Regions from separate parts of the Geodermatophilus sp. SYSU D00700 genome, predicted to be linked through region 3. Evidence: riboswitches for the same ligand, from Rfam matches in the RefSeq annotation. Region 3 holds a riboswitch; each other region holds the start of a gene.
What was found. Region 3 has a riboswitch for cyclic di-AMP ahead of ACI79V_RS04125 (C40 family peptidase). Riboswitches for the same ligand answer to the same signal wherever they lie in the genome.
Positions count from the first base shown of each region.

Region 1: it holds a riboswitch for cyclic di-AMP, as region 3 does, so the genes downstream of both, ACI79V_RS17920 (C40 family peptidase) here and ACI79V_RS04125 (C40 family peptidase) in region 3, are expected to answer to the same signal.
Region 2: it holds a riboswitch for cyclic di-AMP, as region 3 does, so the genes downstream of both, ACI79V_RS19435 (transglycosylase family protein) here and ACI79V_RS04125 (C40 family peptidase) in region 3, are expected to answer to the same signal.

Region 1 covers NZ_JBJGZA010000028.1:46,838-57,026, forward strand. The annotation lists gene pdhA (pyruvate dehydrogenase (acetyl-transferring) E1 component subunit alpha) at 1-396, opposite strand, end outside; gene ACI79V_RS17890 (Lrp/AsnC family transcriptional regulator) at 613-1,110, shown strand; gene ACI79V_RS17895 (M42 family metallopeptidase) at 1,120-2,196, shown strand; gene ACI79V_RS17900 (DUF3253 domain-containing protein) at 2,186-2,440, opposite strand; gene ACI79V_RS17905 (hypothetical protein) at 2,494-3,012, shown strand; gene ACI79V_RS17910 (serine hydrolase domain-containing protein) at 3,096-4,421, opposite strand; gene ACI79V_RS17915 (DUF3817 domain-containing protein) at 4,437-4,754, opposite strand; gene ACI79V_RS17920 (C40 family peptidase) at 4,891-6,018, opposite strand; cyclic di-AMP (ydaO/yuaA leader) riboswitch at 6,026-6,161, opposite strand; gene ACI79V_RS17925 (hypothetical protein) at 6,351-6,572, shown strand; partial or broken gene ACI79V_RS17930 (YhjD/YihY/BrkB family envelope integrity protein) at 6,628-7,446, shown strand; gene ACI79V_RS17935 (transglycosylase domain-containing protein) at 7,485-10,028, opposite strand; gene ACI79V_RS17940 (HelD family protein) at 10,111-10,189, opposite strand, start outside.
Region 2 covers NZ_JBJGZA010000034.1:19,623-29,811, reverse strand. The annotation lists gene glgX (glycogen debranching protein GlgX) at 1-982, shown strand, start outside; gene treY (malto-oligosyltrehalose synthase) at 979-3,300, shown strand; cyclic di-AMP (ydaO/yuaA leader) riboswitch at 3,544-3,671, shown strand; gene ACI79V_RS19435 (transglycosylase family protein) at 3,675-4,364, shown strand; gene treZ (malto-oligosyltrehalose trehalohydrolase) at 4,545-6,299, shown strand; gene ACI79V_RS19425 (dihydrofolate reductase family protein) at 6,302-7,024, shown strand; gene ACI79V_RS19420 (TasA family protein) at 7,079-7,687, opposite strand; gene ACI79V_RS19415 (sensor histidine kinase) at 7,942-9,435, shown strand; gene ACI79V_RS19410 (LuxR C-terminal-related transcriptional regulator) at 9,432-10,121, shown strand; gene ACI79V_RS19405 (hypothetical protein) at 10,138-10,189, opposite strand, start outside.
Region 3 covers NZ_JBJGZA010000003.1:168,147-178,335, reverse strand. The annotation lists gene ACI79V_RS04145 (TM0106 family RecB-like putative nuclease) at 1-1,413, shown strand, start outside; gene ACI79V_RS04140 (hypothetical protein) at 1,410-1,901, shown strand; gene ACI79V_RS04135 (DUF222 domain-containing protein) at 1,920-3,092, opposite strand; gene ACI79V_RS04130 (carbohydrate kinase family protein) at 3,219-4,133, opposite strand; gene ACI79V_RS04125 (C40 family peptidase) at 4,190-4,711, opposite strand; cyclic di-AMP (ydaO/yuaA leader) riboswitch at 4,724-4,875, opposite strand; gene ACI79V_RS04120 (hypothetical protein) at 5,230-5,382, shown strand; gene ACI79V_RS04115 (hypothetical protein) at 5,630-5,827, shown strand; gene ACI79V_RS04110 (hypothetical protein) at 5,911-6,210, shown strand; gene ACI79V_RS04105 (MBL fold metallo-hydrolase) at 6,226-7,155, opposite strand; gene ACI79V_RS04100 (RtcB family protein) at 7,254-8,417, opposite strand; gene ACI79V_RS04095 (TIGR03557 family F420-dependent LLM class oxidoreductase) at 8,616-9,581, shown strand; gene ACI79V_RS04090 (cupin domain-containing protein) at 9,643-9,999, shown strand; gene ACI79V_RS04085 (ATP-binding protein) at 10,011-10,189, opposite strand, start outside.

The sequences.
Region 1 (10,189 bases), on a different contig from region 3:
CACGCCGCGGAAGAGGCTGATGACGTGCAGCGGGTCGACCCCGCGGGTCCAGGCGACGCCGTGCTCGCGGTAGGTCGGGAAGGCCATGTCGTCGGGGGCCATCGCCCGGCCGGCGCCGATCTGCGCGGCCTCCTGGCCCAGCAGCGAGGCCCAGATGCCCAGCTCGCCCTGGCGCTGCAGCGCGGTGGCCTCGACGTCCCACCGCCGGACCAGCACGAGGTCGCGGTAGAGCCCGCGCAGCTCGTCGGCGGAGACGTCGAGCGGGTAGTCGGGGTGCTCGACGCGCTCGCCCTCGGGGGTGAGCAGCTGCACCAGGTCGGGCTGCTGCGGCAGGTGGGGCGCGGCCGCCCCGGGTACGGGGTCGACCATCTCGGTGGTCGCGCTCGACACGCTCACGCGCTGCTCCTCGCCGTCGTCCGCGGCTGCCGGGGTCGCCGGCCGGTCGCGGTGCTGGACGTCCTGTGGCGCCGGGGTTGTGGCTCCACTCACACATCGTGACACGTCCCACGCCGCGGAGGAGCACACCACCCCGGAGGCGCGATGCGCAAGCCCGCGACGGTGCTCTGAGCAGGATGCGTGCCCCGCGTCCTCCGGACGTGTCAGACTGCCACCGTGCCCGCCGGCCCCGAGCGCCTCGACGCCACCGACGCACGGCTCGTGCAGGCGCTGGACGCCGACCCGCGGGCCACGGTGCTGGCGCTGTCCCAGCAGCTCGGGCTGGCCCGCAACACCGTCCAGGCGCGGCTGGCCCGGCTGGAGTCCGGCGGACTGCTCGCCCCCTTCGCCTCCCGCGTGCGCCCGGAGGCCCTCGGCTACCGGCTGGGCGCCTACGTGACGGTGCAGGTCGTGCAGCGCGGTCTCGAGGAGGTCGCGGCCGCGCTCGCCGCGATGCCCGAGGTGCTGGAGGTGACGGCACTGTCGGGGGCGGCCGACCTGCTGGTGCGGGTGGTCGCCGTCGACGCCGACGACCTCTGGCGGCTGACCGAGCAGGTGCTCGCGCTGCCCGGGGTGGAGCGCACCGACACCGCCCTGGCGCTGCGCCGCTACGTCGAGCACCGGGTCGACCCGCTGCTCGAGCGCGCGGCGGGAGAGCGCCCGCCGTCCGGGTAGGGGTCCGGGGTGACCTCCGAGGCGCCCACCCCGCTGCCCGACCTGCTCGACGAACTGCTGCGCACGTACGGCCCCGGCGGGCACGAGGAGGCGGTGCGCGACGTCGTCCGCCGGGAGCTCGAGCCGCTGGCCGACGAGGTGACCGTCGACGCCGCCGGGAACCTCGTGGCGCTCCTGCACGGGACGGACCGGTCCGCCCCCGCCGTCCGGGTCGTGGCCCACCTCGACGAGCTGTCGATGATGGTCAAGCGGGTCGAGCCCGACGGCACGCTGCGGGTGACCTCGCTGGGCGTCATGTACCCGGGCAACTTCGGCCTCGGCCCGGTCGCCGTCCTCGGCCGGCACCGGACGCTCACCGGCGTCCTCACGCTCGGCTCGGAGCACACGACCGCCGAGAGCCAGCGGATCTGGCAGACCAAGCCCGACCAGGGCGACAAGGCGATGGACTGGTCGCACGTGTACGTCTTCACCGGCTGCCCGGCCGAGGACCTCACCGCCGCCGGGGTGCACCCGGGGACGCGGGTCTGCGTGCACGCCGACCGGCGCGGGCTGACCCGGTTCGGCGACCACGTCGGCTCGTACTTCCTCGACGACCGGGCCGCGCTGACCGCGCTGGTCGGGGCGGCGCGGCTGCTGCGCGGGCGCCCGCACGGCGACGTGTACCTGGTGGCCACCACCAACGAGGAGATGGGCGGGATCGGCGCCTCCCACGCCGCCCGGACGCTGCCCGGCGACCTCACCCTCGCCCTCGACGTCGGCCCCGCGGAGCCCGAGTACCAGGTCACCCTGGACGGCGGGCCGGTGGTGGCCTACGCCGACGACGCCGTCGTCTACGACCGGGCCGTCGCCGACGCGCTGGTCGACGTCGGCACCGAGCTCGGCCTGGACCCGCAGACGGCGGTGTGGCAGTCCTTCGACTCCGACGCCTCCCAGGCGCAGGCGTCGGGCCAGACGGCGCGGGCGGCCCTGCTGAGCCTGCCCACGCTGAGCACCCACGGCTACGAGGTGCTCCACGCCGGCACGGTCGACCGCACCGCCCGGCTGCTCGCCGCCTTCCTGTCCCGGCCGCTGCCGGTCAGCGGCTGACCCGCCGGATCCGCACCGGCCCGCGCGCGGTGCCGACGTCGACCACCGCGCCGCGCTGGGTCACCTCGACCGCGCCGCGTGCGGCCAGCCGGCCCGCGGCCGCGCGCGCCTGCGGCATGAGCGCCCGCCAGCCCTCCGGGTCGACGGCGCGGGCCGCCTCCGACGGGCAGATCGTGGCCCCCGCTGCGCGGGCGTCGAGCAGCGCGTCGATGGCGCGCTCGAGGGCCGGGCCGGCGTCGTCCACCCGCCCATGGTGCGCCGTTTGCGCAGGTCGCGCGCCCGGGTACCGGCGGAGCCATGGCAAGGCGCACCCCGGTGGGGACCTTCGGCAAGGGCAGGCGGGGCATCAGCACGCTGGGCTGGGCGCTGCGCGGCGCGGCGGCGGGGGCGGCCGGGTCCACCGCGCTGAACGCCGTCACCTACCTGGACATGACCGTCCGCGGCCGCGGCACGAGCTCCACGCCCGAGCAGACGGTGGAGCGGCTCGCCGAGAAGGCGCACGTGCCGATCCCCGGCGACGAGGAGCACCGGCAGAACCGGCTCCAGGGCCTCGGGCCGATCACCGGCCTGGTCGCCGGCGTCGGCGTCGGCGTGCTGACCGGGCTGGCGCGGGCGTCGGGGTTCCGGTCACAGCCGCTGGTGGGCACGCTGCTGACCACCCTCGGCGTGCTGGTGGCCGCGAACGGGCCCATGACGGCGCTGGGCGTCACCGACCCCCGCACGTGGTCGGCCACCGACTGGGTCAGCGACCTCGTGCCGCACCTGGCCTACGGCGCCGTCGTCAAGACCACGATGGACGCCTTCGACCGGCCCTGACCGTGTACACGATGCCCGTCGAGATCACGTGATCTCGACGGTCCAGGGCGTCGATGGCGTCGAGATCACGTGATCTCGACGGTTCAGGGCACCGTCCAGCCGCGGGGGTCGACGCCGCCGGGGACGGGGGCCGCGGGGTCGTAGGGCTGCCGGGTGAAGACGAACGTGCCCAGGTCGAGGTGGTCAGGGGCGATCCGCAGCGTCTCCCCGGCGTAGTAGCCGTCCAGCCCGACCCACCGGCCGTCGTCGCCCCGGCGGAAGCGGCTGGCCCGTCCGGCCCGTCCCGGCAGCGGCCCCAGGTGCAGCAGTCCGCCGGCCACCGCCCGCAGGGCGTGCGGCGCCGGGCCCCAGTACCAGACGCCGAGCTGCTCGAGCGGTACTGGCGGCTCCGACGGGCGCCAGGGGTCGACCACCCGCGGCTCGGCGGCGCGCAGGTCGGCGAGCAGCCCGGGCAGCAGCGCGTCCAGGCCGCTGGTGGTGTTGGCCAGGGAGACCCCGCCGGTGCCCTCCTCGCGGTCGACGAACACCCCGGCGAGGAAGCCCGGCATCGAGCCGCCGTGCCCGGTCAGCGTGCGGCCGTCGACCCGCAGCACCTGCAGCCCGAGCCCGTACGCCGACCAGGCCGGGGACGACGGGTCGACGCCGGCCGGCACCGCCATCTCCTCCAGGGTGGCCGGGGACAGCACGTCGCCGGTGTCGCCGAGCAGGAACGCGGCGAACCGGGCGAGGTCGGCGAGGGTGGCCCACAGCTGACCCGCGGCGGCCATCACGCCGGCGTGGTGCTCGGGCTCGGGCAGCGCGACGTCGGCCCACGGGTGCACGGCCCAGCCCTGCGCGGCGCGGCCGGACGGGCGTGGCGTCGTCCGGGTCATGCCCAGCGGCCCGAGCACCTCGGCGGTGACGACGTCGTCCCACGCCCGCCCGCGCAGCCGGGCCACGAGCTCGCCGAGCAGGCCGAAGCCGAGGTTGGAGTAGTGGAAGCGCCGGGCCTCGCCCAGGACGACGTCGTCCCCGCCGAGCGCCAGGTCGGCCAGGGACCCGCCGGGCACCCGCTCCCACCAGCCGCCGGGGCTCTCGGCGGACGCGCCGGCCAGGTGCGACAGCAGCTGCCCGATCGAGCGGTCGCCCAGCGGGGTGCCGGGCAGGTGCCGGTCGAGCGGGTCGTCGAGGCCGAGCCGGCCCTCGTCGCGCAGCCGCAGGACGGCGACCGCGGTGACCGTCTTGCTGATCGAGCCGAGCCGGTACTGGACGTCGGTGTGCGGCTCGGCGACGTCGCCGCGGCCGGCCGACCACGCCAGGCCGCCGTCCCGTACGACGCCGGCCACCAGGCTCGGCGCGCGGCCGTCGCGCTGCACCCGGGCGGTGCGGGCCAGCAGGGTGCGGGCGGTGGCGGGCAGCACGGTCGGCATGCCCGGAACCGTAGGTCAGGCCCGCGCGGGGACCGCCAGCCTCCCCGTGCGGCCGGCCCAGCGCTCGAAGACGACGGTGACCAGCGGCGGGATCGAGGCGGCGAGCGCCAGCAGCGTCGTCCCCGGGGACCAGCGGAGCACCCGGGCCGCGACCAGCGCCACGACGACGTAGGCGACGAACACCGCGCCGTGGACCGGGCCGAACACCTGCACGCCGACCTCGGAGGTCTCCGGCACGTACTTCACGTACATCCCGGCCAGCAGGCCCACCCAGGACAGCGCCTCGGCGACGGCGACGACGCGGAAGGCGGTGGCGACGGTGCGGGGGTTCACGGGGATGCGGTCCTCACGGATCGGCGGCGGCTCCGCAGGGTGCAACGCGGCAGGCTCCGCCGGAGGTCCCGGACCGGGTGTGACCCCGGCAACGCGCCGGAACGGCCACCCTCCCGGGGAGGAGGGTGGCCCTTCCTCAGCCGATGCGGCGGGCGCCGGCGTAGCCGCCCATCGAGTCGACGCCGGCCACCTTGACGACGTCGCCGGAGGTGGGCGCGTGCACCATCTGGCCGTTGCCGATGTAGATGCCCACGTGGCTGACCGGGCTGTAGAAGAACACCAGGTCACCGGGCTGCAGGTCGGCCCGGGAGACCGCGGTGCCCATCTGCGACTGCATCCGGCTCGAGTGCGGGAGGCTGATCCCGGCGGCCTTGAAGGCGTACTGGGTCAGGCCCGAGCAGTCGAAGGAGTCCGGGCCGGCGGCGGCCCACACGTAGGGGTCGCCCCGCTGCGCCATGGCGGTGGCCACGACGGTGCCGGCGACGCCGCTGGCCGGCGCGGCCGCCGCTGCCGGCGCCTCCTCGGCGGGCTGCGCCGCGGCGGGCTCCTCGCGCTCGTCGTCGCGGCTGGCCCGCTCGTCCTCGGCGGCGTGCGCGGCCGCGGCGGCCTCGAGCGCGGCGCGCTGCTCCTCGGCGGTCAGCCGGGCGAAGTCGGCCTGGTAGGCGGCGATCTGGTCCTCGAGGTCGACCTGCTGGGCAGCGACGGCGTCGTACTGGCGCTGCGCCTCGACGGCGGCATCGGTGGCGGCGGCCTGGGCGGCGGTGGCGGTGTCGGTCGCCGCGACCGCCTGGCCGAGCAGCTCGCCCTGGTAGCCGGCGACGCCCTGCAGGAGGCTGACGCGGTTGACGAACTCGTCGGCGTCCTCGCTGGTCAGGAGCGCCTGCAGCGAACCCATGCCGTTGCCGGTGTAGGCGGAGCGGGCGATGCCGACGACCTGCTCGCGGGCGGTGCCGACGGCGGCCTGGGCCTGGGCGAGGGAGGCGGCGGCGGTCTCGGCCGCGGCCTGCTGCGCGGCGAGCACCTCGCGGGCCTCGTTGAACTGCTCGGTGACGACCTCGAGCTCGTGCCCGCGGGCGGCCACGAGCTGTGCGGCCTCAGCCGCCGTCGTGGGCTCCTCGGCCAGGGCGGACGAGGGGACCACCCCAACCCCCACGCCGAGCCCCACGGCCCCGGCGAGGACGAGGGCGGCGCGGCGACCCTGCCGGCGGCGGGCCGGGCGGCCGGTCACGGGCGTGCCGGGGACAGACGTGCGCAGGGACGCCACGCGGCGGTTCTCCTCTTCCCAGGCCGCCTACCGGGTTAGCTGACGGGTTCGGGCGTGGACTCGCCCGGCGCGTGCGGACACGCGCTGCACCCCAGGACTGCGGTGGGTCCCCGGCCCGGCGCCCCGCGGGGCGACCGGCTCGACGGCGTCCTCGGGGTGTCACCCAGGTCAGTGACGGAGCGCCCCGTTGGACGCACACAGAGTAAGGGTCGTGACGGACGCGTGACAATCACCCCGGTGTAATCACATCGGTGACATTCCGTGGTCGCCCGGTCACCGGACTGCCTGCCCCTGGCGGTTTGGCCGGGCTCCGGGGCGTGTAGGAGTCAGGCATGTCCACCTCCACCCGGATGCGCCTGACCCGGCCGCTGGTCGTGCTCGCGCTGTTCGGCTCCCTGACCGCCTGCGGCGACAACACCGACTTCTCCCGCGGGCCCACCAACTGCGACGCGAGCGGCGAGAACGCCAGCAACGAGAACGACGCCGCGTGCCAGGAGACCGGCCCCAACCCCGGCAACGACGCGCCCACCACCGACGACACCTCCGAGGACTGACCGTCCACCGGCCCCCCGACGGGCGCCCGGTCGCGGGGGCTGGTGGCATGGGCGGGTGACTCCGGAACGCAGGTGGACCGCAGCCCGCCTACGAACCGAGACGAGGGGCCTGCTGGCCGGCGCCCAGCAGCTGCTCCGCGGGCGCGACCTCGCCCTGATCGCGGCGGGACTGACCTTCTACGCCGGCATCGCGGTGGTGCCGCTGCTGCTGGTCGCGGTGCGGCTGACCGCGCTGGCGACCTCGGCCGACGAGGTGCGCGCGCTCGCCGCCCGGCTGACCGAGCTGCTGCCCACCCCGCTGGGCGCCCCGGAGGCGGTCGAGCGCCTGGTCGACGCCGGCACCCGCCTGGACCTCCTGGGCTTCGTGCTGGCACTGGTGCCGCTGACGTTCTACGGCGAGGGGCTGCGCCGGGCGCTGCTGCGGTTCAGCCCCCGCCGGGAGAGCCTGACCGGCTGGCGCGGCCGCCTGCTGAGCCTGCCGCTGGTGGTCGTCTCACCGCTGCTGCTGTACCCGCTGCTGCTCGCGGCCCGGGTGATGGCCGACCTGGCCCGCGAGGACGGCGCCGGGGCGGTGGTCGGCCGCCTCGCCGTCGGCTACTACTCGGTGCTGTTCGTCCTCACGGTGCCGCTGCTGTGGGGCTACGGCGTGGTGTCCGGCGGGCGCTTCCGCTGGACGGCGCTCACCAGCGGGGCGCTGTTCACCGCGGCCTGCCTGTCGGGGTTCCTGCAGGGCTTCGTCCTGTTCCTGTCCCTGCCGCTGGACCTCGGCGCCCCGTTCGGCGGCCTGGTCGTCGTCGGGGCGGTGGTCGCCGTCGGGCTGTGGCTGTTCCTGCTGCACCTGGTGCTGCTGGCCGGGTGGCTGCTCACCCAGTCGCTCGACGAGCGGCTCGCCCGGCGTCGGGCCGGCGCCCACTACCCCGGGCTCCAGGGCGCCCCCTCGGCCGGCGCGGGTGCCGGCTCCGCGGGCGCCGGGGGCGGCGGCGCCGCGGGCGCCGGGGGCGCGCCCTCCCCCGGGGCCGGCAGCGCCCCGGCCGGATCCTCCGGCACGGTGCCGGGCAGCGGGGGTCCGGGCGGGGGTTCCGGAGCCGGTTCCGGAGCCGGTTCCGGAGCCGGTTCCGGCGGCGGGGGCCCGGGCGGGGGTTCCGGAGCGGGCTCCGGCGCCGGGGCGGGCGGCTCGGGATCGGGGGCGGGGTCGGGGGTGACCGGCTCGGGAGCCGGCTCGACGTAGTCGCTGCCGTTGCTCACCAGGATCGACACGACCTGGCCGGGCACCGCCCGGGCACCCCGGGGCGGGCTGGTCCCGAGGAAGGCGCCGGCCGGCTCGTCGCTGTCGACCCGCAGCGTCTGCGGCGTGAAGCCGGCCTCGGCGAGGACCCGCTCGCAGCTGCGCGCGCCCGAGCAGCCGGGCACCGGCCTGGTGTTGCCGTGCTCCACCGTCTCGTCGGCCGGCGGGAACTCACCGCTGCCCCGGGCGGTGAGGATCGGCTCCATCGCGTCCCGCCAGATCGTGGCGCCCTTGCCGCCACCGAAGCCGCCGACGTCCTCGTTCTCCTTGGGGTTGAGCACCATGACGCTCGCGGTGATCTCGGGCGTGTAGCCGACGAAGGCCACCGAGTAGTTGTCCTGCGAGGTCCCGGTCTTGCCGGCGATCTGGTGCCCGCGGACGTAGGCGCGCGCCCCGGTCTGCCCGCGGTACCCCGGCTCGACGTCCTTGCGGAGGATCTGGTTCATCGTGGTGGCCACGCCCGGAGGGATGGCCTCGGGCGTGCACCGGTCGCCCACCGGCAGCGGCTCGCCGTCGGCACCCCGGGCCGGCTGCCCGGCGGCGTCGAGCACGGCGGTCACCGGGACGACGTCGCACTGCGTGCCGCCGGCCGCGAACGTCGAGTAGGCGCTGGCCAGGGCGAGCGGGCTGGTGGCCTCGGCGCCGAAGGTGAACGAGCCGCGGTTCTCGTCGATGATCTGCTGCGGCAGCTCCGGCGGGCTGAACTGGAACAGGCCCGCGGCCTCGGCCATCCGCACCGGCTCCTCGACGCTGCCGAGGGCGTCCTCGAGCGCGAGGAAGTAGGTGTTGGAGGACTGGTAGAGCGCGGTGGTCAGGTCCAGCGTCGGGCGGTAGCCCGACCCGGCGTTGCGCACGCAGTACCGGCCGTCGGTGTCGCGGCCCTGACAGGGGCCGGAGTACACGCGGGAGACGTAGGGGTCGGCGGCGGTGAGCGTGTAGGTGGAGGAGTATCCCCGGGCCAGCGCCGCGGCGGCCACGAAGACCTTGTACGTCGAGCCCGAGCCCTGGCTGGGCCAGGTGTTGAGGTTGAACGACTCCTGCGTCGGGTCGGACCGGTCGTAGCCGAACGTGCGGTTGACGCTCATCGCCAGCAGGTGGCCGGTGCCGGGCTCGACGGCGGTGAACATGCCGGCCAGCGAGTCCTCCAGCGGCACGGTCCGCAGCACCGCGGCGTCACCGGAGCGCTGCAGGTCCGGGTCCAGCGTCGTCTGGACGACGTAGCCGCCGTTGTCCAGCTGCTCCTGGGTCAGCCCCAGCTCCTGGATGAGGTACCGCTGGACGAAGTCGCAGACGAACGGCCCGACGCTGGCCTCGACGCAGCCCCGGCGCGGCGGCGGCCCCGGCGCGAGGCCCAGGGGCTCGGCCTGCGCGGCGGCGGCCTCGGCGGCGGTGACCATGCCCTGCTCGGCCATCCGCGAGAGGACCTCGTCGCGCCGCGCGGTGGCGGCCTCGGGGTCGACGAACGGGTCGTCCTCGGTGGGGCTCTGCACCAGGCCGGCCAGCAGCGCGGCCTGCGGCAGCGTCAGCGCGGAGGCGTCGACGCCGAACAGGGCGCGGGCGGCGGGCTGCACGCCGTAGGCGTTGGAGCCGAAGTAGACGGTGTTGAGGTAGCGGGTGAGGATCTCGTCCTTGGTGTAGAGGTCCTCGATCGCCAGGGCCAGGCGTGCCTCGCGCACCTTGCGGCCGACGGTCTGCTCGGTGGCCGACACCCGCTCCTCCGGGGTGTCGGCGGCCTGCAGCAGGGTCTGCTTCACCAGTTGCTGGGTGAGCGTGGAGCCGCCCTCGGCCACCCCGCCGGCGACGATGTTGGTGGCCAGCGCGCGCACCGTGCCCTGCACGTCGAGCCCGTTGTGCTCGTGGAACCGCGCGTCCTCGATGGCGATCATCGCCTGCTTCATGACCTCGGCGATCTGCTCGGAGGCCACCGGCTGGCGGTTCTCGTCGTAGAAGTACGTGATCGGCTCGCCGTTCGCGGCCAGCAGCACGGTGTTGCCCGGCGGCGTGTCGACGGTGAACTCGGTGGGCAGGTCGCCCAGCAGGCCGGTGGAGCGCTGGGCGGCGACCGCCGGGCCGCCGATCCACGGGAGGAGCAGACCCGCCACCAGCGCCCCGGCGACCACGACGGTGGCGGCCAGACGCAGCAGCGTCCCAGCCGGACTGGGCCGGTCCATGGGCTCCCTCCTCGGCCGATCACTGGAACAGAGATCACCGCCGACCACAACCACCCGCGCCGGTGTGGCCCGCGGCGACGCGCTAGGGCTCGACGGCCAGCGGCACCGGCAGGTCGTCGCGGTGCAGGACCACCAGCGTGCTCACCGCGCGGGTCAGCACC
Region 2 (10,189 bases), on a different contig from region 3:
CGAGCCGTGGGACGTCGGCGAGGGCGGCTACCAGGTGGGCAACTTCCCGGCGCTGTGGACGGAGTGGAACGGCAAGTACCGCGACACGGTGCGCGACTTCTGGCGCGGGGAGAGCGCCACGGTCGGGGAGTTCGCCAGCCGGATCACCGGCTCCTCGGACCTCTACCAGCACTCCGGGCGGCGCCCGGTGGCCAGCATCAACTTCGTCACCGCCCACGACGGCTTCACGCTCACCGACCTGGTCTCCTACAACGAGAAGCACAACGAGGCCAACGGCGAGGGCAACAACGACGGCGAGAGCCACAACCGCAGCTGGAACTGCGGCGTCGAGGGACCCACGACCGACCCGAAGGTGCTCACCCTGCGCGCCCGCCAGCGGCGCAACTTCCTCGCCACGCTGATGCTCAGCCAGGGCGTGCCCATGCTGCTGCACGGCGACGAGCTGGGCCGCACGCAGAAGGGCAACAACAACGGCTACTGCCAGGACTCCCCGCTGACCTGGATCCACTGGGACGAGGTCGACGAGGGGCTGCTGGAGTTCACCAAGCTGGTCACCCGGCTGCGCACCGAGCACCCGACGTTCCGGCGGCGGCGCTTCTTCCACGGCCGCCCGGTCCGCCGGGCGGAGGGCGAGCCGGTGCAGGACATCGCCTGGCTGACCCCCTCCGGTGACCTCATGACCGAGGACGACTGGGACGCCGGCTACGCCAAGTCGATCGGCATGTACCTCAACGGGCACGGGATCCGGTCGACCGACGAGCGCGGCGAGGACGTCGTCGACGACCACTTCTTCCTGGCCTTCAACGCCCACCACGAGCCGATCGAGTTCGCCCTGCCGCCCGAGGAGTACGCGCAGGTGTGGACCGTCGTCCTCGACACCGCCGAGCTGGGCGAGGTCGAGCGCGTCGAGCTCAAGCCGGGCGAGTCGCTGACCCTGCAGGACCGGTCGATGGTCGTGCTGTCGGCCAAGCGCCGCTCGTGAGCGGCCCGACGGGCCAGGAGCGCCGGCGCGCCGTCCCCACGGCGACCTACCGGCTGCAGGTGACCGCCGACTTCACCCTCGACGACGCCGCCACGGTGGCCGGCTACCTGGCCGACCTCGGTGTCAGCCACGCCTACTCCTCGCCCCTGCTGCGCGCGGCGGCGGGCAGCACGCACGGGTACGACACGGTCGACCACGCGCACGTCGACGAGTCGCGCGGCGGGCGGGCTGGCCTGGACCGGTTCGTCGCCGCACTGCACGAGCACGGCCTGGGGCTGGTGCTCGACCTGGTGCCCAACCACATGGGCGTGGCCGACGCGGCCGAGGCGCCGTGGTGGTGGGACGTGCTGCGGCACGGGCGGGACAGCGCGCACGCGGCGGCATTCGACATCGACTGGGACTTCGGCGGCCGGGTGCGCATCCCGGTGCTCGGCTCGGCCGACGACGTGGCGGAGCTGGAGGTCGTCGACGGGGAGCTGCGCTACTACGACAACCGCTTCCCCATCGCCCCGGGCACCGGGGAGGGGTCCCCGCAGGAGGTGCACGACCGGCAGCACTACGAGCTGGTCGACTGGCGGCGGGCGGACTCCGACCTCAACTACCGCCGCTTCTTCGCCATCAACACCCTCGCCGGGCTGCGCGTGGAGGACCCCGAGGTCTTCCGCGCCACCCACGAGCTGGTGCTGGAACTGGTGGCCGACGGCGCGGTCGACGGGCTGCGGATCGACCACCCCGACGGCCTGGCCGACCCGAGGGGCTACCTCGACCGGCTGGCCGAGGCCTCGGGCGGGCGCTGGACGGTGGTCGAGAAGATCCTCGAGCCCGGCGAGGACCTCCCGGAGAGCTGGCGCACCGCCGGCACCACCGGCTACGACGCCCTCGCCGAGGTCGACGACGTGCTGGTCGACCCGGCCGGCGAGGCGGCGCTCACCGCGCTGGACACGGAGCTGTCGGGCCGCGAGGTCGACTACGCGCGGCTGGTGCACCACTGCAAGCGCGAGGTCACCGACGGCAGCCTCGGCTCGGAGGTCGCCCGCCTGGTGCGGGTGATCGGCGAGCTGCCCGGGATCGACGTCGAGACGGAGGAGGAGGCGCTGGCCGAGCTGCTGGCCAGCTTCGACGTCTACCGCACCTACCTGCCCGACGGCCGCGAGCACCTCGACGCCACGGTGGCCGCCGTCCGCGACCGCCGTCCCGACCTGGTCGCCGCGGTCGACGCGCTGCACCCGGTGCTGGCGCGGGCCGGCACCGAGGCGGCCACCCGGTTCGAGCAGACCAGCGGCCCGGTGATGGCCAAGGGCGTCGAGGACAGCGCCTACTACCGCTGGGCCCGGTTCGTGGTGCTCAACGAGGTGGGCGGCGACCCGGCCCGGTTCGGCAGCACGGTCGCGGAGTTCCACGAGGCGCAGGCCCGGCGGCGGGCGCGCAAGCCCGAGTCGATGACCACGCTGACCACGCACGACACCAAGCGCAGCGAGGACACCCGGGCTCGGCTGGCCGTGCTCGCCGAGGTGCCCACCGAGTGGGCGGACCTGGTACGCGGCTGGCTCGCGCGCCACCCGCTGCCCGACCGGCCGCTGGCGCACCTGGTGTGGCAGAACCTGGTCGGCGCCTGGCCACTGTCGCGCGAGCGGGCGCACGCCTACGCCGAGAAGGCCGCCCGGGAGGCGGGCACCTCGACGACGTGGACCGACGTCGACGAGGCCTTCGAGGCGCAGCTGCACGGGATGGTCGACGCCGCGTACGACGCCCCGGCGACCAACGCCGAGATCGAGGCGTTCGTCGCCCGCATCGGCCCGGCCGGGCGGTCCAACGCGCTGGCGCAGAAGCTCGTGCAGCTGACCATGCCCGGCGTCCCCGACGTCTACCAGGGCACCGAGATGGAGGACCGCTCGCTGGTCGACCCCGACAACCGCCGCCCGGTCGACTACGACGAGCGCCGGCGGCTGCTGGCCCGCCTCGACGGCGGTGAGGTGCCCGGGGTCGACGACACCGGCGCGGCCAAGCTGCTGGTCACCTCCCGGGCGCTGCGGCTGCGCCGGGACTCCCCGGAGCTGTTCTCCGGCTACACGCCGGTCGAGGCCACCGGCAGCGCCGCCGGCTCCGTCGTCGCCTTCGACCGGGGCGGAGCGGTCACGGTGGCGACCCGGCTGCCCGTGGCGCTGGCCGCCACCGGCTGGGGCGACACCGCGCTGGCGCTGCCCACGGGCGCCTGGCGCGACGTGCTGACCGACACCCGGGTCGTGGCCGACGCCGGCGGGGCGCCCGTGGCGGGCCTGCTCGCCCGGCTGCCCGTGGCGCTGCTCGTCCGAGGATGAGACGGAGGTCACGGCGGCGCCGCCCGGCGCCGCCGTGACCTGCGGTGCCGCGCCCGGGCCGGACCCGGGACGCCGGGCGGCACGCCGTGACGGGTGGGGCCGGTGTGCCGTCCCGTGATGCGACCGTTACCTTGGCTCCCGCACGCGGCCGACCGACGGCGGCGTGCCGGAGCCGGTCCGCCGAACCCCGTCCGCCGGGCTCCGTTCCTCCTGCACAGCCAGGACGGGGGTGGGGGACCCATCTCGGCGTGTGCGCCGCGGTCACGGGGGGACCGGACGCAGCGCCTGGGGGTGAAGCCGCACACGTGCGGCCGGGGCACCGATCGCTCCGAACCCGACAGCTCACCTCGCAGGCGGCGGATCGGAGATCCCGCATGCGCACGTCCACGTCCTTCCTCCGCCGTGCCCTCGTGACGACCGGCGTGGCCGCGGCCGCGATCGGCGTCGCGGCCGGCCCGGCCTCGGCCGCCGCCCCCAACGACTGGGACGCCGTCGCCCAGTGCGAGTCCAGCGGCAACTGGAGCATCAACACCGGCAACGGCTACTACGGCGGCCTGCAGTTCAGCCAGAGCACCTGGGAGGCCTTCGGCGGCCTCGACTACGCCCCGCGCGCCGACCTGGCGACCAAGGCGCAGCAGATCGCCGTCGCCGAGGCCACGCTCGACGTCCAGGGCCCGGGCGCCTGGCCGACCTGCGGCAAGAACCTCGACCCGTCGGCGCCGGAGGCCGGCTCGCCCGAGGCCGCGGCTGCCCCGGCCCCCGCGCCGGCCCCCGCGCCGGCTCCGGAGCCGGCCGCCGCTCCTGCCCCCGCTCCCGCTCCGGCCGCCGAGGAGCCGGCGCCGGCACCGGCCGAGGACGCCGACCGCAGCTGGGACCGCGGCTCCCGCTGGGACCGCGGCGACGGTGAGGGCGGCTCCTACGTCGTGAAGAGCGGCGACACCCTCGGCAAGATCGCGAGGGCGCAGGGCGTCGACGGTGGCTGGCGGGCGGTGTGGGCCGCCAACCGCGACGAGTGCAGCGACCCGAACCGGATCTACGTCGGTCAGGAGCTGCAGCTCCCGTGAGTCCTCCGGCAGCCGGGGGGTCCTCCCCCGGCTGCCGGGAGCCCGGGGGTCTCGGCCGGCCGTGAGCCGCGCGGCCGCCGGGGGACCCGCTCCCCCGCGGGCCGCCGCCCGCGGCGGTTGACCGCTCCCCCAGCGGGCAAGAGGGTCCGGTCAGCCGCACCACCGCCGGGAGGTCCTCGCATGTCCGCTGCCGCCGAGTTCGCCGTCTGGGCGCCCGTGCCGGAGCGGGTGCGCCTGCAGGTCGACGGCGCCGTGCACGACATGCGCCGCGACGACGGCGGCTGGTGGCGCGCCGAGGTGCCGGCCGCGCCCGAGGCCGACTACGGCTTCCTGCTCGGCGACGACGACACCGTGCGGCCGGACCCGCGCTCGCGCCGCCAGCCCGACGGCGTCCACGGCCCGTCCCGCCGCTTCGACCCCGCGGCCCACTCCTGGGGCGACGGCGCCTGGACCGGGCGCCCGCTGGCCGGCGGCGTCGTCTACGAGATGCACGTGGGCACCTTCACGCCCGAGGGCACCCTGGACGCGGCGGTCGAGCGCCTGGACCACCTCGTCGACCTCGGCGTCGACTTCGTCGAGCTGCTGCCGGTCAACGGCTTCGACGGCACGCACAACTGGGGCTACGACGGCGTCCTCTGGTACACGGTGCAGGAGAGCTACGGCGGGCCGGCGGCCTACCAGCGGTTCGTCGACGCCTGCCACCAGCGCGGCCTGGGCGTGATCCAGGACGTCGTCTACAACCACCTCGGCCCGTCGGGGAACTACCTGCCGCTGTTCATGCCGGTGTTCAGCGAGGGCGGGCCCAACCCGTGGGGCTCGTCGATCAACCTGTCCGGGCCCGACTCCGACGAGGTGCGCCGCTACATCCTCGACAACGCGCTGATGTGGCTGCGGGACATGCACGTCGACGGGCTGCGGCTCGACGCCGTCCACGCGCTGGTCGACGAGCGGGCCACCCACGTGCTCGAGGAGATGGCGCAGGAGGTCGACCGGCTCTCGGCGGCGCTGGGCCGGCCGCTGACACTGATCGCCGAGAGCGACCTCAACGACCCCCGGCTGGTGACCCCGCGCGCCGCCAACGGCACGGGCATCCACGCGCAGTGGAGCGACGACTTCCACCACGCGCTGCACGCGGTGCTCACCGGCGAGGGGCAGGGCTACTACGGCGACTTCGCCGCGGCCGGGCTGGCGGGACTGGCCAAGACGCTGACCGGCGCGTACTTCCACGACGGCACCTGGTCGAGCTTCCGCCGCCGGTCCCACGGCCGGCCGGTCGACACCGCGCGGCTGCCGGGCTGGGCGTTCCTCGGCTACCTGCAGGACCACGACCAGGTCGGCAACCGCGCCATCGGTGACCGCATCTCGGCGTCGCTGTCCCCCGGCCTGCTCGCCGTCGGCGCGACGCTGGTCCTCACCGGCCCGTTCACCCCGATGCTGTTCATGGGCGAGGAGTGGGGCGCCTCGACGCCGTGGCAGTTCTTCACCAGCCACACCGACCCGGAGATCGGGCGGGCGACGGCCGAGGGGCGCAAGGGCGAGTTCGCCGAGCACGGCTGGGACGCCGACGAGGTGCCCGACCCGCAGGACCCGGAGACGTTCACCCGCTCGAAGCTGGACTGGTCGGAGCCCGAGCGGGAGCCGCACGCGCGGCTGCTGGCGACCACCCGGGCGCTGCTGGCGCTGCGCCGGGCGCAGCCGGATCTGGTCGACCCGGACCTGGGCGCGGTGGAGGTCGGCTGGGACGACGAGGACCGCCTCCTGGTGGTGCACCGCGGCGCGCTGCGGGTGGTGGCCAACCTGTCGGGCGAGCCGCGGGAGGTCGACCTCGACCGGCCGGCCACCGGCGTGCTGTTCGCCACCGGGGACGACCCGGCGCTGGACGGCGACACGGTGACGCTGCCGGCCGAGAGCGCGGCCGTGCTCACCACGCGCTGACCGTGCGGCGGCTGTTCCCGGACGCCGGGCCCGTCGCGGACGACGCCGCCCTCGCCGCGGCCTACCGGCGGCCGCCGGGGCGGTCGGTGCGGGTCGACTTCGTCGTCTCGCTCGACGGCGCGATCGCCGTCGACGGGCGCAGCGCGGGGCTGGGCTCGCCCGGGGACCAGCGGGTGTTCCGCGTGCTGCGGGCCCTGGCCGACGCCGTCCTGGTCGGGCACGGCACCGCCGCGGCCGAGGGCTACCGCCCGGTGCCCGCCGACTCCGCGGTGGGCCGGCTGCGTGCCTCCCTCGGGCGGCCGCCGGAGCTGCCGGTGGCGGTGGTCTCGCGCCGGGCGTCGCTGGCGCCCGGCGACCGGCTGGCGCAGGCCCCGACCCTGCTGGTGACCTGCGCCGCCGCCGACTCCGGCCGCCGCGCCGCGCTGGCCGACGCCGGCGTCGAGGTGCTCGTCTGCGGCGACGACGACGTCGACCTGCCGCTCGCGCTCGACCGGCTGGCCGACCGCGGCCTCGGGCAGCTGGTGTGCGAGGGCGGGCCGGCGCTGCTGTCGGCGGCGCTGGACGCGGGCGTGGTCGACGAACTCGACCTCACCGTCTCCCCCGCGCTGGTCGGCGGGCCGGCCCGGCTGCTCGACCGGGCGCTGGCCGACGTCGTCCGCCCGCGGCTGGTCCAGGTGCTCGAGGAGGACGGCGTCCTGTTCACCCGCTACGCGCTCGGCTCCTGAACGCCGCGAGGGCGGCCCGGGAGACCCCGGACCGCCCTCGACGGAGGGTGTCGGTCAGACGACCTGCTCGAGGCCGAACTGCACCTGGGCGGTGAACGAGTCGCCCTGGGCCTTGTTGTCGCTCTCCCCCTCGACGAAGGTCAGCTGGAAGGCGACGCAAAGGGCCTGCTGCGCGGCGAGCGTCGACCCGTCCGAGGCCTGCTTGCCACCGATCTCGGTCAGCCCACCGAGCGTCACGTACCGCTGATTGCTCGGGACGACGCAGTCCGTCCCGGTCGGCGCGAAGGTGGCGTAGCTGACGACGACCTGAGCGGCCAGGTCGCCCGCACTGGGGTTGGTGCAGTCGTCGATGGATCGCTCGGAACTCGACGTGCAGCCGTCGTCGACGTTCGTGACGTTGAGGACCTGCGCGCTCGGCCTGCCCGCGACGCTGCCGCCGTTCTGGACGTAGTAGCTCCGCACGACGCTGTCGCCCGGGGTGAGGGGCGTGCTGGCCATGTTCGCGCTGGTCTTGTCCCAGGTGTTGACGACCACACTGCCGGCGGCAACCGTGCCGACATCCTGGGTGGTCGTGTCGCTGAGGGCGGCGAAGGTGCCGCTGGCGCCGAAGGCCAGCAGCGCGGCGCCGCCCATGGCGGCGGAGGCGAGTGCGATCTTCTTCACGGGTGTCTCCTGTCGGTGTCCCCGTCACGGCGACGGTTCTCGCCGGCATGCGTGCGGCGAACGACGAGAGCCTCGGTCGCGCACGCCCTCCGCGGCATCGTCAGTTCTGTTGATCCACTCCGGTACCGGAACACGTCTGTCACAGAGTCACCGCGTGGCGCTGGCGCCTCTCCCTCGTCGCGGGCCGCCGTGCTGTCACCCGTCCGTGTGATGTGGTGCCCTTCGTTCGACGGAGGGTTCGAGGAGTGCGGAGCATGTGCGCGATCAGTTCTGGGCGGCGGTGGCTGTCCGTCGGTCGCTGCACGGTCGTCGCCGCGGCGCTCACGGTCCTGGTCACGGCCGGCCACGAGGCGCGGCACACCGTCCTGGTGCTGCTCGCGACCCTGGGCCTGGTCGCCGCGGGTGCGATGTTCCTGCTCTGCTGGCGGGTGACCGGCACGCGGGCCACCTGGTACACCGGCGTCGGGCTGGTCCTGCTGGGCCTGCACGATCCCGCCACGGTCGCGGCCTCCGCCCTCCTCGACCAGCGGTCGCCGGACCTGGCCGAGGGCGTCGGGCTGGCCGTGGTCGTGGCCGCCGCCTGCGCCGTTCTCCGCGCCGCCACCGACGCCGGCACCCGGCCGCGGCGGGACACCGCGATCGGTGCCGGGCTGGTCGCGCTCCCCCTCGTCGCAGCGGTACTCGTGGCCGCCGGGACGCTCGGTCCGTCGATCCCCTTCGGCGGCGCCGCACGAGCCTCGGGCTTCGTGCTGGCCGGCGCGCTGTGGGTCCTCGTCGCCGGCGCCACCCCGCGCGGCGACCGGCTCGATGCCCACGACCGGAGGTCCTCCGGGGCACTGGGCGCGAGCGCGCTCGTCGTCGGGCTCCTCACCGCCGCGCCGGGCCTCCCGGCCGTCGTGCCCGGCACCGCCGCCGCGGTGCAGGCCGTCGAGGACACCGGGCTCCTCGCCGTCGCGCTGGCCGCCGTCCTGGTCGGGCTCCACCGCCTCACCGGCGCGCTGGCCGGTCAGGAGCGCTACGTCGCCGGGCTGCTGGAGCAGCTCGCCGGCCACGAGCGGGAGTTGCAGCAGGCCCGCGCCTGCCTGCACGACGCGCGGGCGGCGGTCGCCGGCGTCCGCGCCGCGTCCTCCGCCGTCCGCCACCTGGGACCGGCGAGCGCTGCCCGCGCCGACCTGGAGGAGTCGATCACCCTGGAGCTGGCCAGGCTCGGGCGCATGCTGCGACTGCCCGATCGGACGCCGTCGGTCACCGTCGTCGACCTCGACAGGGTCGTCCGGCCCCTGGTCGTCAGCCACCGGGAGCGCGGCCTGCGGGTGGCCTGGTCCCCCTCGGGGACCGCGCCGGTGGCCGTGGACGGCGATGCCCTGGCGGTGATCCTGGGCAACCTCCTCGGCAACGTCCTGTCCCACACGCCTCGGTCACTGTGCCGGGTGTCGGTCGAGGTCACCGACCGGCTCATGGTCACCGTGGCCGACGACGGCCCCGGCCTCCCGGCCGGTCCCCGGGACACCGTCTTCGAGGCCGGCGCGCGGCGCCCCGACAGCCCCGGCGAGGGCCTCGGTCTGGCCATCTCCCGGGACCTCGCCCGGCGGCACGGTGGCGACCTCACCACGGCGGACAGCCCCGTCGGCTGCTGCTTCGTGCTCACGCTGCCCGTCCGGGCCCCGGCTCAGGCGGCCCGCAGTGCGGCGGTCCCGCGACCGCGGTCCGCCGTGGACGTGCCCACCGAACTGGGCCTGGCGCGATGAACGGCCCGCCGGTGCTGCTGGTCGACGACCACTCGCTGTTCGCCCAGGCGGTGGAGATCGGGTTGCGGGCGGCCGGCGTCCCCGCCCGGCGCGTGGTCCCCGACACCGCCGAGGGGATCACCCGGGTCTGCGCCGCGGCCGCCCCGGCGACGGTGCTCCTCGACCTCCGGCTCGGCACCGGGGCCGACGGCGTGCCGATCGACGGCCTCGACCTGGTCGGTCCGCTCACCAGCGCGGACTGCCGGGTCGTGGTCCTCACCGCGGAGACGGGGAACGGGACCTGGGGCACCGCGGTGGAGCGTGGCGCGGTGACGGTCCTGCCCAAGGACACCGACCTCGAGAGCCTCGTCCGCGTGCTGGGCACCGTTCGGGAGGGACGGCCGGTGCTCGACGAGGGGCGCCGTCAGGACCTGCTCGCCGCCGCCCGGCGGGCGCGCGCCGACGAGACCGCCCGGCTGGCGCCGTTCCGGCAGCTGAGCCCGCGGGAGGACGAGGTGCTGCGGTGCCTCGCGGCCGGCATGCCCGCGGCGACGATCGCGGCGACGGCCCACGTGAGCGAGGCCACCGTCCGCACGCAGATCCGCGCCGTGCTGACGAAGCTGGCGGTCAACTCCCAGCTGCAGGCGGTGGCGCTCGCCCGCCGGTCGGGCTGGCTCGACCGGCCGGGCCCGCTGCCGGCACGCTGACCGCCCCCGGGAGCGGTCAGTCCCCGCCGGCGCGACCGGGCTCTGCCCCGCCGCCGTGGCCTCCCTGG
Region 3 (10,189 bases):
GACACGCGGGCGAGCGTGGGCACCGTCGTCGCGCTCGACGCCGTCGAGGGCCGCCTGGTGGTCAAGACGTCGAAGCCGGCGGTCGCCGCCCGCGGACTGGGTCCGGGCGGGCCGATCGACGACAAGGGCCTGCGCGAGGCGATCGCCGCGACCGCGGAGGACGTGCTGGCCGGCCGCGACTGCCTCGGCCAGGCGCTGCTCGAGCGGCGGGTGCCCGCCGACTGCCGCCGGCTGCCGGACGAGCAGGCCGGCGACGCCGTCGTCCGGCTCGGGCTGCGGCTCGACGGTGAGGTGCTGGCGGTGCAGGGCCCGCCCGGCAGCGGCAAGACGCGGGCGGCGTCGCACCTGATCCGGGCGCTGCTGGACGCCGGTAAGAAGGTCGGGGTCACGGCCACCTCGCACGCCGTCATCGGCAACGTGCTGGCCGCCGTGGGCCGGCCGGCGCTGCAGAAGTGCGACGAGCACCAGGCCTGCGGCGCGCCGGGGGTGGAGTGGTCGAAGGACGGCAAGGACGTCGCCTCCCGGCTGCTCGACGGCGACGTGTCGCTGGTCGGCGGGACGGCGTGGTTCTGGACGCAGCCGGACCTCGCCGAGGCCGTCGACGTGCTCGTGGTCGACGAGGCGGGGCAGTTCTCGCTGGCCAACGCGGTGGCGGTGGCGCGCTCGGCGCGGTCGCTGGTGCTGCTCGGCGACCCGCAGCAGCTGGCCCAGCCGACGCAGGCGGTGCACCCCGGGGACTCGGGGCTGTCGGCGCTGGAGCACCTGCTCGAGGGCCACCCGACCGTGCCCGTCGGCCGCGGCGTCTTCCTGGACACGACCTACCGGATGCACCCGGCGCTGACCGCGTTCGTGTCCGACCTGGCCTACGAGGGCCGGCTGGAGTCGGCGCCGCTGCGCGAGCGGATCACCGTGCGGCCGGGCGGGCTGGTGTCGGGGTCGGGGCTGGCGGTGCGGTCGGTGTCGCACACCGTCGCGGCGTCGGCGTCGTCCGCCGAGGAGGCGGCCGAGGTGGCCGCGGTCTGGCGGTCGCTGCAGGGCGTGGGCTGGGTGGACCACGAGGGCGCCGAGCGGCCGATCGGGCCGGAGGACGTGCTCGTGGTGGCGCCGTACAACAACCAGGTGGCGCTGATCCGCTCGCTGCTGCCCGACGGTGCGCGGGTGGGGACGGTCGACCGGTTCCAGGGGCAGGAGGCGCCGGTGGTCGTCTACTCGACGACGTCGACGTCGGCCGAGGAGGCGCCGCGCGGGGTGTCGTTCCTGTACGACCTGAACCGGCTCAACGTGGCGGTGTCGCGGGCCAAGGCGCTGGCCGTGGTCGTGATGAGCCCGCTGCTGCTCGACGCCGCGGTACGGACGCCGGAGCAGCTGCGGCAGGTGAACGCGATGTGCCGGCTGGCCGAGATGGCGCAGTGACCGTCGACCTGCCCGACGGCTGGGAGCCCGAGCCGCTCACCCCGGACGACGCCGCGCTTGCTTCCCTGCTGGGCGTGTCGGTCAGCGCGTTGGCGCGGGCGCTGGGCGCCGGCTGGCGCGAGGTCGACGTATCGAGTCCTGTGGGTCCCGATCTCCTCGAGCACCAGCGGTGGTTCGTCTCCGGGGCACCCGCCCAGGTCGCGGTCGGCTGGGACGGTTTCGGCTTCACGCTCGCGCGGCCCGAGCCGCGGTGGCACGGCGTCTGGGCCCTGGTGTGGGAGTTCGTGGCCGACCGCGGCTTCCAGGCCGAGGAGGTCCTGTACGAGCCGGAGGTGCTCGCGGAGGCCGCCGGGGAGATCGCCCGCCGCCGGCGCCGGACCTTCCGCTGGTGCCCGATGTGCCGCGAGGTCAATGCCCGCGAGTGGGTGCACGACAACACTGGTCTGTGCATGGGCTGCGTCGAGCGCTTCCTCGGCGTCAAGCACTGAGGGGGACGCGCGAGGACGTCAGGCGGCGGGTGCCAGCGGTGCGGGGACGGTGATCTCGGTGCCGTCGGGGCGCCAGGTGCGCCATCGGCCGTCCGGTTGTCGCTCGACGCGGAAGCCGTGGTGGACCTGGGTGTGGTGCCGTTCGCACAACAGCGCCGAATTGTCGAGTGAGGTCTCGCCGCCGTCGATCCAGTGCACCAGGTGGTGCACGTCGGCCCAGTGACTCGGGGCGTCGCAACCGGCGTACACGCACCCGCCGTCGCGGAGTTCGACCGCGCGCCGCAGCTGCCGGCTGACCAGCCGCCGGCTGCGGCCCAGGTCCAGCGGCACCCCGTCGGGCCCGAACACCACCCGGGAGATCGCCCCGTTGCAGGCCAGCCAGCGCGCCCGGGCCGCGGAGATCGTCGCCCCGAAGCCCATGGTGGCGGCGCCGGGCCCGGTGGCGGGGTCGGCCAGGTCGTCGAGGTCGACCCGCACCGCGACGTGCGGCTTGACCGTGCGCAGCACCGGCAGCTGACCGGACGCCAGGCTGGTGTCGGCCAGCTGCACCAGCGCGTCGCCCTGCCGCTGAGCCCGGGTGCGCTGGTCGCCGGCGGGGCGGTCGCGCTGCACGAACGGCTCCAGCGCCGCCTGGAACCGCTCCCCGGCCACCGCGTCCAGGTGGAAGCGTCCGCTGAGGGATCCGTCGGCGTGCTTGGACACCGTCAGCGACCGGCTGGCGGTGGGGTCGGGTTCGGGCCCGTCGGGGTCGAGCGCGTCGAGGTAGCGCTGCACGATCTGCACCAGGTCGGCGTGGGGACAGTCGAGGGCGACCTGGGTCAGTGCGGCGTCCATCGCGGCCAGGTCGACGTTCTGGGCGGCGGCCGCGGCCCGCCGCTGCGGCGTGACCACCCGCGCGGCCTCGGCCACCTGCTCGGCCGACACCAGCCCGGCCTCGTGCGCCTCGGCCAGCGCCGGCAGGTGCTCCAGCGCCCGGCCGTTGCCGACCAGCCGGGACGCCGCCGCCGAGGAGAGCCGGCAGTGCCCGCGCAGCCACGACGCCATGCTCTTCTGCCCGTCCCGTTCGGGCGCCTGGGACAGTTCCGCGGCGCGGACCCGGCGGGCCAGGGCGGCATCGATCCGGTTGCGCTCGGCGACCAGCGCGGCGACGTCATCCAGGACGTCACCGGTCCCCCACCCGCTCGAACACATGATCGAACAATAGCCGACCGGCACGCGGTGCACAACCTGAATCCGCAGGTCAGAGCCTTGACCGATGCCATCATCGCTACAAAGGCACCTGTTGGTGACGCCGGTGTCGACGGTGAGCCCGGGCGGTCAGGGCGGCGGCTGGGCCCCGACCACACCCGCGACCACCGCGGCCACCTCGTGGCCGGCGCGGACCGCGTCCAGGACCGGCGCCCCCGTCCGCCAGCCGGCCAGCACCCCGGCGGCGACGGCGTCCCCGCAGCCGGTGGTGTCGCGGAGCCGTCCCTCCGGCAGGGGCTCCACCGGCACCTGCCACGCACCCGCCGCGGTGAGCACTCGGGTGGGCCGGGCGCCGGCGTGCACGAGGACCAGTGCCGGCGCCCACGCGGGCCGGTCGCCGTCCAATCCCAGCACCGCGGCCTCGACGGCGTTGCAGAACAGGACGTCCGGCCGCAGCGCCACGAGCAGCTCCCGGTACGCGTCGGCCCCGTGGCGCTCGATCCGCGTCGCGGCCGCCACGTCGACGGTGACCGGCACGCCGGCGTCCCGGGCGAGCGAGGCAGCTGCCCGGAGCGCGTCCGGGAAACGGCCAGGCAACAGGTCGTAGCCGTCGAGGTGGACGGCGGCCGCGCCGGCGAGCCACGCGGCGCGGACGTCGTCCGGCTCGAGCCCGCCCTCGCCGCGGTCGGTGAGCAGCGTGCGCTCGCCGTCGGGGTGGACGAGCACCGTCGACAGGGGAGTGCGGCCACGGCGGACCACCGCCGTCTCCACCCCGCGCCCGGCCAGTCCGGCGAGCAGCGTGTCGGCGAGCGGGTCCGCGCCGGCCCAGCCCGCGAGCCGCGTCGGGGTGCCGCGGCGGGCCAGGTTCGCCGTCACGTTGGCCGGCGCCCCGCCCGCCGTCGTCGTCCGGGTCACCCGCTGCTGGCCCCCGACCACCAGCGGAGTAGTGAGCTCCAGCAGCTGGTCGGCGACGAGCTTGCCCACGGCCACCACCGGTCCGGCGCCGGCGCGGCGGGGCCACCGGGGACCGTCCTCGTGCACCACGACACGAGAGTGCCCCGGCCGGAGAGCCCGGCCGGGGCACCGTTCCGCGACGTGCGTCAGGCGACCCGGCGGGCGCCCGCGTAGCTCGGCATCGAGTCGAGGTCGACGACGGCCACCGGCTTGCTGGCGGTCGAGGCGTGGACCATCTGGCCGTTGCCGATGTACATGCCCACGTGCGACACCGGGCTGTAGAAGAACACCAGGTCACCGGGCTGGAGGTCGGCCTTCGCCACCGCGGTGCCGAAGGTCGACTGGGCCTTCGACGTGCGCGGGATCGAGACGCCGGCCGCCTTGTAGGCGAAGCTGGTCAGGCCCGAGCAGTCGAAGGAGTCCGGCCCGGTGGCGCCGTAGACGTACCGGTCACCGACCTGGGCGAGCGCGGTGTCGACGGCGACCTGGGCCGCGCCGGTGGGCGCGGGCGCCGGCGCGGCGGCCACCGTCCCGGTCGCGGTGCCACCACCACCGCCCGCGGCAGCCGAGGCCGGGAGGGGCGAGAGGACGATGCCGGCTCCGGCGATGGCCGCGACGGCGATGCCGCGGAACGAGCGACGAGCGGTGGACGTGCGTGCAGTCGTCATGGACGACGGTTCTCCTGTTCTCCGCGACCGCCTACCGGGTTAGCTGACGGGTTCGGACGGAGGAGTCGCCCGGCGCGACGAGTCGCGCTCCACCCCAGTGCTGCAGTGGGTCCCCGGCCCGGGCTGCCGGCTGATTCCGGCGCCCGGTTCGGCGTGGCCACCAGGTGTCGCACGGGGCGCGACGAAGGACCCTGGCGGACCGGCGACGACGGTAGGGAGGGGTCCGGGGGCCCTCAACCGACGGAACGCGGCGCCACGCCCGGGACGGACCTGCGGATTTGACTGGTTTCCCGGATCGGACACGCCCGCGCGACCACCGCGCACGCCGAGGTCCTGGACACGCGGCAGCACCCGGTCGGGTGCCGACACGCCGGATGGGACGAGAAAGGACGCAACGGTGCGTCCGCACGCCCCGTCAGCGGCCCGCCACCGGTGGAACGGGTGAAAGACCGGGATCCCCACGGTTGCCCCGCGCGTTGACGGGGCAACGGGACAGGAGCCGACAGGAGGAGGACCCCGTGGGGATGTTGAGGAAGCTCGTGGCTTCGGGCGTCGCCGCCAAGGTGGTGCAGGAGCTCCAGAAGCCGCAGAACCAGGCGAAGATCAAGCAGTTCGTCCGCGACTTCCAGAACAAGAACAAGAAGGGCGGCACGAGCGGCCGGGCCTACTGACCGACCGACGCCCTACCGCGCCCCCCGTCCCGCTCCGGGACGGGGGGCGCGGTGCTTCTCGCGCTGGTTGCCGCCCCATTGCCGGCTCTCCCGGCGCTCTGCGGGCGCGATCGAGCCGGCAGAGCCCGGGATCAACCGGCACACCGCGTCTCGGGGCGACGGTTTCCGCAGCCGGCCGGCCGGGCACCCCGGCACCGACCGGGGTGAGCCCAGCCGGCCGGTCGGTGCACGGCGGAGGAGGTCCGCAGTGACCGAGGGCTCGATGACCGGACGGCCGTACGGCGGCACGAACGACCGCTCCGGGCAGGATGACGACGTGCTGCCCGGCGAGCGCCCCGTCCACGACGACGAGGACGCCGAGGTGGGCGCCGCGCCCGACCAGTCGCCCCGCGCCGGTGAGAGCGGGATGGGCACCGGCGACCGCCCGGGCTTCCCCGGCAGCTGACCGCCTCGTTCCCCGCGCCGCGTCATCCCCGCCGCCTTCCGGCGTCTCCACAGATGCGGGGACCGACGGAGGCGAGGGACGCGATGACGACCACGATGACGGCCGGCGGCACGGCGGGCGCGGACGGGACCGACGGGCCCCCGACCGGCCGCGGACCGCAGGAACGGCTCGAGCGCGCGGAGGCACTGCGGCGGGCAGCGACCCACCTGGCGACGGCGGAGTTCCTCGAGCGCCGCGCCGACCGGTCGGTCAACGCCGCGCTCGGCGGCCTGCTGCGCGAGCGCGCTCGCGAGCGCCGGCGCCGGGCCGGGGGGATCCTCGCGGGACTCGGGATGCGCCCGGCGGCCCGGCGGTGCCTGGACGGTGCCCCCGCGCCGGCGTGACCGCCGGGGACGCCCTCAGGCCCGGCAGCCGATGGGGCCGCCGTGGAAGGCGACCATGTCGGGCCAGATGTCGGCCAGCGGCAGCCGCTCGCCCGGCGGTCGGCCGTCGAGCTCGGCGTACGCCCGGTGCAGGTTGCCCACGAGCCGCTCGGACTCCTGCCACGCCGCGTACGGGTTGTCCGCGTGCCGGCGCGCGGTCTCCAGCGGCGACCACCCCGCCGCGTGCCCCTCGCGCGCCGTCGCGTCGACGAAGGCCGCGTAGCCGGCGAGGTCGTCGAGCAGCCGGGGGACCTGGTCCCCGCGGCACACCGGGCCGTGCCCGGGCACGAGCACGTCCGGCTCCAGGGCCCGCAGTGCGGCCAGCGCCCGCGGGTACCCGGCCATGCTGCCCTCGGCGAGGAACGGCTGGCCGCCGGCGAAGGCGACGTCGCCCGCGAAGGCCACCCGCTCGCCGGGCAGCCAGACGACGACGTCGCCGCGCGTGTGCGCCGGGCCCACCGCGTGCAGCTCGACCGCCCGCTCCCCGAGGTGCAGGGTCAGCGCGCCGGTGAAGGTGACGTCGGGCGGGCGCACCTCCAGGTGCCCGTAGTCCGGCCCAGTGAGCACCTGGGCGGCGATCAGACCCGCGGCGAGCTGGTCCTCCCGCGCGTGCTCGTGGCCGACCACCGGCGTCCCGTCCGGCACCAGCCAGTTGCCGAAGGTGTGGTCCCCGTGGTGGTGGGTGTTCACCAGCGCCCGCAGCCGGCCCGGGGCGACGCCGTCCACCGCCGCGAACAGCGCCCGGTTGCGCGCCTCGGTGGAGGTCGTGTCGACCATGACCCCGGTGCCGTCGTCGCCGGCCACGACGCCGGTGTTGTTGATCATCCAGCTGCCGTCGGGCTGCACGTAGGCGAAGACCCCCGGCGCGACCTGCTCGAGCCCGGCCGCCTCGATCGACGTCGTCACCGGGTCACTGTCCTGCACCGGGGACCGCCGGGGAAGCGGTCCGGCGTGCTCGTGCTCTGCACACAGGGGTGTGCAGAGCACGAGCGTCCGGGGAGGACTCAGTCGCCCTTGACGTTCACCACCTGGCACAGCGTGTGCCGGATCTCCACCAGGTCCGCGGCGTCGGCCATGACGACGTCGATCGACTTGTACGCGTCGGGGTGCTCGTCGAGGAACGCGTCCGAGCGGCCCCAGGCGATGCCCTTCATGCGCCGGTCGAGGTCGGCCCGGCTGAACTGCTTCCGCGCGGCGGTCCGGGAGAACGCCCGGCCGGCACCGTGCGGCGCCGACTCCAGCGACTCGGGGTCGCCCCTGCCGACGACGACGTAGGACGCCGCGCCCATCGAGCCCGGGATCAGCCCCCACTGGCCGCGCCGCGCGGAGATCGCGCCCTTGCGGGACAGCCACACCTCGCGGCCGTGGTGGGTCTCGCGCTCGGTGTAGTTGTGGTGGCACTGGACCACCTGCTCGCGCCGGACCTCCTCGGTCAGGAACCGCGAGACCTGCTCGGCGACGCGGTCCATCATCTCCTCGCGGTTGAGCGCGGCGAACCGCTGCGCCCAGCGCAGCGCCTCGATGTAGGCGTCGAACTCCGGCTCGCCCTCCTCGAGGTAGGCGAGGTCGCGGTCGGGGAGGTCGACGCCCCGCTGCCGCGTCCGCTCCTGCGCGACCCGGATGTGCGTCGACGCCAGCCGGTTGCCCACCCCGCGCGAGCCCGAGTGCAGGAACAGCCACACCCGGTCGGCCTCGTCGAGGGAGACCTCGATGAAGTGGTTGCCCGAGCCCAGCGACCCCAGCTGCAGCGGCCAGTTGGACGCCACGCCGTCGGCCTGCGCCACCCCGGGCAGTGCCCGCAGCTCCTCGGCCCGGGCCGCGGCCGTCTCGCGCAGCTTGCGGTTGTAGCGGCCGGCCGACAGCGGGACCGCCCGCGCGATCTGCTCGTGCAGCACCGCCAGGTTGCGGCCGCGGACGTCGTCGCCGGTGAACTGGGTGCGGACGGCCATCATCCCGCAGCCGATGTCCACCCCGACCGCGGCGGGGATGATCGCGCCGTCGGTGGGGATGACCGAGCCGACGGTCGCCCCGAGCCCCAGGTGCGCGTCGGGCATGAGCGCCAGGTGCGGGTGGATGAACGGCATCGAGGCGGTGCGCTCGGCCTGCTCCCGGGTGGCCGGCTCGAGGATCGACGCCCAGCTGAGCAGGCGGTCGCTGATCTTCTCCATGGTCCTTTCTTCCTGCTGCGCGGAGCCCGGTCCCCGCGGTGCCATCGGTGGGCCGGGGCAGTCAACGCGCTCGGCTCGCGCGGCGCGACCGCATTACCCGGAAGCCGGCCCGCGGACCCCGGTGTGCCGTTTCCGTTCCGCGGGGCACGGGCAGCCCTGGCTGCGGACCCGGCAGCCCCACAGTGAGGACGACACGACATGCAGGTCGGACTGAAGCTCGCCACCGAGGCCTTCCCGCCGGACGAGATCGTGCGGCAGACGGTCCGCGCCGAGGAGGCCGGGTTCGACTTCGTCGAGATGAGCGACCACTTCCACCCGTGGCTGGACAACCAGGGGCACAGCGCCTTCACCTGGTCGCTGCTGGGCGCGATGGCGGCGAGGACCGAGCGGATCGGCCTGGTCACCGGGGTGACGTGCCCGATCATCCGGTACCACCCGGCGGTCATCGCGCAGGCCGCGGCGACCGTGCAGCTGCTGTCGGGCAACCGGTTCACCCTCGGCGTGGGCGCCGGCGAGCGGCTCAACGAGCACGTCGTCGGGAAGGGCTGGCCGGCGGTCCACGTGCGGCACGAGATGCTGCGCGAGGCGCTGCAGATCATCAAGCTGCTGTGGCAGGGCGGCTACCAGACCTTCGAGGGCAAGCACCTGCAGCTCGAGGACGCCCGCGTCTTCGACCTGCCCGACCAGCTGCCGGTCATCGCCGTCGCCAGCGGCGGGCGCAACGCCTCGGCCCTGGCCGCCGAGCACGGCGACGGGCTGTTCGCCACCGAGCCGCGCGAGGACCTGGTCGGCGCCTACCGCGACGCCGGCGGGTCCGGTCCGCGCTACGCCGAGGTGCCGCTGGCCTGGGCCACCGACGAGGACACCGGCGCGCAGGAGGCGCTGGAGACCAGCCGCTGGGCGCTGACCGGCTGGAAGGTCATGAGCGAGCTGCCCAACCCGGTCAACTTCGACGCCGCCAGCTCGACGGTGCGCCTCGAGGACGTCAAGCAGCAGTTCAGCTGCGGCCCCGACGAGGACCAGCACGTGCGGCACGTGCAGCCCTACGTCGACGCCGGGTTCGACCACATCGTGCTGCAGAACGCCGGGCCCGACCCCGACGGCTTCATCGACGCCTGCGCCGGTGGCCTCATCGAGCGGGTCCGGGGGCTGACGGCCTCCTGACCGGTCGCGACGCGCCGGGCGCGGGACGCTTGCCCGTCCCGCGCCCGGGTAGCCGTTCCCCGTGAGCGAGACGAGCGACAACCGGGTCGCCAAGGTCGCGGCCCCCGACGCGGGCACCGGCCGGATGGGACAGCACCACCTCTCGGCGGGCACCCGGGTGGCGATGCGCCTGTGGGACGAGCAGCCGGAGAGCGCGGGCAAGCCGGAGACGGCGCGCGACTACGAGACGGTGGGCTACGTGGTCGCCGGGCGGGCCCGGCTGCGGGCCGGCGACCAGACGCTGGAGCTGGGCCCGGGCGACTCCTGGGTGGTGCCGGCCGGGGTGAGCCACACCTACGAGATCGTCGAGGCGTTCACCGCGGTCGAGGCGACGTCCCCGCCCGCCCAGCAGGGCGACCGGGACGCGCCACCCGCCTGAGCCGGGACGGCCTACTCGCGGTCGAGCAGCCGGAGCGACGGGCGGGCGGACAGCCGCTTCTCCAGGCTGACCCGGTGCCGGCCCTGCGCGTCCTGGCGGAAGTCGAGGGAGTCGACCAGGGCCTGCATGAGCCGCACGCCCGCGCCGCCGTCACCGTCGAGGCGGGCCCGGTCCTCGGCCTCGGCCCGGT